DNA from 2 places in the Variovorax sp. 3319 genome. Region 1 is predicted to be linked to the other one. Evidence: riboswitches for the same ligand, from Rfam matches in the RefSeq annotation. Region 1 holds a riboswitch; the other holds the start of a gene.
What was found. A riboswitch is a leader RNA that binds a small molecule or an ion and turns the genes downstream of it on or off. The one in region 1 is predicted to bind S-adenosylhomocysteine.
Positions count from the first base shown of each region.

Region 2: linked by a shared signal. The riboswitch ahead of ahcY (adenosylhomocysteinase) and the one ahead of metH (methionine synthase) in region 1 are both predicted to bind S-adenosylhomocysteine.

Region 1 is NZ_JAVDUZ010000010.1:64,085-66,480, reverse strand. It holds gene J2X67_RS19895 (LysR family transcriptional regulator) at 1-165, opposite strand, end outside; gene J2X67_RS19890 (PACE efflux transporter) at 272-727, shown strand; S-adenosyl-L-homocysteine riboswitch at 776-881, shown strand; gene metH (methionine synthase) at 943-2,396, shown strand, end outside.
Region 2 is NZ_JAVDUZ010000002.1:260,921-263,316, reverse strand. It holds gene ahcY (adenosylhomocysteinase) at 1-918, opposite strand, end outside; S-adenosyl-L-homocysteine riboswitch at 984-1,052, opposite strand; gene J2X67_RS05520 (hypothetical protein) at 1,371-2,396, shown strand, end outside.

The sequences.
Region 1 (2,396 bases):
GCGGCCGCTGCGGTCGAAGAGGAGCAGCGCCAACTCGGCCTCCAGGTTGGCAATGGCCATGCTGACGGCGGAGGGCACCTTGTGCAGCGCGCGCGCCGCCGCCGAGAAGGAGCCGTGGTCGATCACTGCCAGGAAGACTTCAACGGTGTCGCTGGAAAAGGCCATTCAGCCGCCCTCGATCTATCAATTGAATTGAAATAACTTAACTTTTTATATCAGCTTCAGGCAAATAAAGTCCAGCCATCGTTTTCGTTTGCCAAGAGGAATTTTCATGCAGGGGTTTCAGCGCCGCGTCGTCTACATCACCCTTTACGAAGGGATTGCCATCGTGGCCGCCAGTGCCGGCCTGGCGCTGATGACGGATGCCGGGCTGGGCCATTCCGGTGTGCTGGCGGTGGCCGCATCGGTTATTGCCGTCCTCTGGAACCTGGCTTTCAACGCGCTGTTCGAGCGCTGGGAATCGCGCCAGGCGGTGCGGGGGCGCAGTGTGCGCCGGCGCATTGCGCATGCCATCGGCTTCGAAGGCGGGCTGATCGCCTTCCTGGTGCCGCTCTTTGCCTGGGGCCTGGGGGTGTCGCTCTGGCAGGCACTGGTCATGGATCTGGGGCTGGTCGTGTTCTTCCTGGTCTACACCTTCGTCTTCAACTGGGTTTTCGACCGGGTGTTCGGCTTGCCGGCCTCGGCGGCGCCGGTCAGCCCGGCTGCCGCGGCCGGGCAGGGGGCCTGAACATCCACCAAGGCCGCGGCCATTGCCGCAGCCGGTAAAATTGCGCTCCCTTCCAAGGAGCGTTGCAGCGGCGGCCCAAGTCCACAGGCCCGCCGTCAGGCTTGGAAGGCGCCCCGTTGGCCGGGGCGCAAGCCGCAAACGACGCTCACCTGACGTTTTTTCCTGCACAGGTGAGCCCCCCCATGAGCGATGTTCCCGCGCCTTCCGTTCCCCCGATGAAGCTGTCCGGCCTTGAACCGGTGGCCATCGATTCCGGGTCGCTGTTCGTCAACATCGGCGAGCGCACCAACGTCACCGGCTCCAAGGCTTTCGCGCGGATGATCCTGAACGGCCAGTTCGAAGATGCCTTGGCCGTTGCGCGCCAGCAGGTCGAAAACGGCGCCCAGGTGATCGACATCAACATGGACGAGGCCATGCTCGACAGCAAGGCCGCGATGGTCCGCTTCTTGAACCTGATTGCCAGCGAGCCCGACATCGCGCGCGTGCCGGTGATGGTCGACAGCTCCAAGTGGGAAGTGATCGAGGCGGGCCTGCGCTGCATCCAGGGCAAGGGCATCGTCAATTCCATCTCCATGAAGGAGGGGGTCGAGAAGTTCAAGCACGAGGCCAAGCTGGTGAAGCGCTACGGCGCCGCCGCGGTGGTGATGGCCTTCGACGAGAAGGGCCAGGCCGACACCTACGAGCGCAAGATCGAAATTTGCGAGCGGGCCTACCGCATCCTCGTGGACGAGGTGGGCTTTCCGCCCGAAGACATCATCTTCGACCCGAACATCTTCGCGATTGCTACCGGCATCGAGGAGCACGACAACTACGCGGTCGACTTCATCAACGCGGTGCGCTGGATCAAAGAGAACCTGCCGGGCGCCAAGGTGTCGGGCGGCGTGAGCAACGTGAGCTTCAGCTTTCGCGGCAACGACCCGGTGCGCGAAGCCATCCACACGGTGTTTCTGTACCACGCTATCAAGGCGGGCATGGACATGGGTATCGTCAACGCCGGCATGGTGGGCGTGTACGACGACCTGGAGCCCACGCTGCGCGAGCGCGTGGAAGACGTGGTGCTCAATCGGCGACCCGATGCGGGAGAGCGCCTCGTCGAAGTGGCCGAAACCGCCAAGAGCGGCGCCAAGGACGACAGCAAGAAGCTCGAATGGCGCGGCACGCCCGAGAGCCCCGTGCACGTGAACCAGCGGCTCTCGCATGCCATGGTGCACGGCATTACCGACTTCATCGTCGAAGACACCGAGGAGGCCTACCAGCAGATCCTCGCCAAGGGCGGACGCCCGCTGCACGTGATCGAAGGCCCGCTCATGGACGGCATGAACATCGTGGGCGACCTGTTCGGCCAAGGCAAGATGTTCTTGCCGCAGGTGGTCAAGTCGGCGCGCGTGATGAAGTCGGCCGTGGCCCACCTCATTCCCTACATCGAGGAAGAAAAGCGCCAGGACGAGGCCGCGGGCCGCGACGTGCGCACCAAGGGCAAGATCATCATTGCCACGGTGAAGGGCGACGTGCACGACATCGGCAAGAACATCGTGACCGTGGTGCTCCAGTGCAACAACTTCGAGGTGGTGAACATGGGCGTGATGGTCCCGTGCCACGAAATTCTGGCCAAGGCCAAGGTGGAGGGCGCGGACATCGTCGGCCTCTCGGGCCTCATCACGCCAAGCCT
Region 2 (2,396 bases), on a different contig from region 1:
CTTGTAGCCTTCCATCGCAGCCTGCAGGGCGTTGATGGGGTCGATCTCAGTCACCCACACTTGGGCGCTCAGCGCGCGCAGCGCCTGGGCAGAGCCCTTGCCCACGTCGCCGTAGCCGGCCACGCAAGCCACCTTGCCGGCAATCATCACGTCGGTGGCGCGCTTGATGCCGTCCACCAGCGATTCGCGGCAGCCGTACAGGTTGTCGAACTTGCTCTTGGTGACCGAGTCGTTCACGTTGATGGCGCGGAACAGCAGCGTGCCCTTGGCGCTCATCTCGTTCAGGCGGTGCACGCCGGTCGTCGTTTCTTCGGTCACGCCGATGATCTCGGCCGACTTGCGCGTGTACCAGGTCGAATCGACAGCCAGCTTGGCTTTGATCGCCGCGTAGAGGATGCGTTCTTCCTCGCTGGTCGGGTTGGCGAGCACGCCCAGGTCTTTTTCAGCGCGCTGGCCCAGGTGCATCAGCAGCGTGGCGTCGCCGCCGTCGTCCAGGATCATGTTCGGGCCTTCGCCCTTCGAACCCTTCGGTCCGAAGTCGAAGATGGCGTGCGTGTAGTCCCAATAGTCCTTCAGCGACTCGCCCTTGATCGCGAACACCGGTGTACCCGCTGCGGCAATCGCGGCGGCGGCGTGGTCCTGCGTCGAGAAGATGTTGCACGAGGCCCAGCGAACGGTGGCGCCAAGCGCTTGCAGCGTCTCGATCAGCACGGCGGTCTGGATCGTCATGTGCAGCGAGCCCGTGATGCGCGCGCCCTTCAGCGGCTGCGCCTTCGAGAACTCTTCACGGATGGCCATCAGGCCAGGCATTTCGGTTTCCGCGATGCGGATTTCCTTGCGGCCCCATGCAGCCAGCGACAGGTCGGCAATCGCCTGGTCGGCGGAAGAAACGGGGGTGGGCTTGAGAACAGCGCTCATGAGAACTCCAACAAAGCTAGTTTGAAAGGTGCCACTGCGTTCGGGGAAAGACTCACCGCGAGAACAGCGGGTGAGCGTGGTTGCGATGTAGTCCGAGCCTCACGCCTGATGGCGCTGCAACGCTCCTCGGAACGGGGGATTGTAGACGGGGCGAAAAGGAGAGGCCAATCTCGGTCTTTTGGCGTCTGTTTATCGCCTCGCGATCGCCAAAACATCCCGTTACGATTCTCGTGGGTTCGGTTCAGGAGCCACTCGGTTTGCTGCCGAAGCCAACTGAAAACAAAAGGACAAACATGAGGATCACAGGACATCTTGTGGGCTGGGGGCTAGCCTTGTTGCTGGCAGCTTGTGGAGGGGGAGGCGGTTCAAGTTCGGGTGGAGGCGGGCTATCGGCCACGGCAGGCAATGCCAAGCCCGGCACTGCAGCGACCAAGGCCCAGAGCGATGCCGACTTGCGCAACGGCATCTATCGCGTCTACGCCGCTAACGGCACACAGCAACAATTGGCGCTCGATTTCGAGGCGGCCAGCTACACCATGACGGACCATCTCGGCCAAGCTGAGTCTGGCAGCTTCTCAGAAGACTTCACCGAACCCGGTACATACGTGTTCGCGAGCAGCCGGATCACCTCCCCGGCCAACACGTCGCGCTTCAGGATCATGACCGACGCCGTAATCGGCGCATTCCCGTTTCAGGTGGCTTACTCGGACCCGGTCTCGTATGCGGCACAACCCTTCGTTGCCGCACGCGATTTCGTGACTACTGCGGCGCAACTGGATGGCACCTACAACCGCTTCAGTATCACGCGCAGCCCCGGCAGCGTGCAGGACTCTTCAATTCTTGCCATACGCCTGTCAGGCGGCGGCACGACGCTCGATATTTGCAATGACAGCATCATCTACAAGATAGACCTTTGCCCTGCGACATCCAAGCGCACCTACGCCGTCACGGCCGGCGCCGACAACACTTGGGTTGCAACGAACGTGTCCAATGGCAGTGATGTTGCGAACTTCCGCATGGCGCGCGTCGGTGGGCAGAACGTCTATCTGGCCGCCGGCATTAATGCCACCCCGGCTGTTCAGTTCTTGCGCATCGGCCTGTCCGATTCGTCGAACTGGCCCGCCACCCGCGGCGTCGGCGCATCGACCACGGGCAGCTGGGGCAGCAACCTGATCGACACCGCTAACTCGGTCCGAGCGGCCACCAACATCGACGGCACCTACGGCACCTTGACAATGCCGGTGGGCGGCACGTTCCCGCTGCAGCCCGAAGGCATCCGGGGCGTCAACAGCAACGGCACGAGCAAGTACTTCGCGATGCAGAACGGCCTGCTCTCGGTGCTCGTCGGTGCGCGCAACCCCAATACGCAGGGCTACATCCAGCTAAATCTGATCGACAGTGGCGCGGCACCGGACGCACGCAACGGCCGCTACAAGGTGTACGCCGCCAACGGATCGCGCCAGACGCTCGCCCTCAAC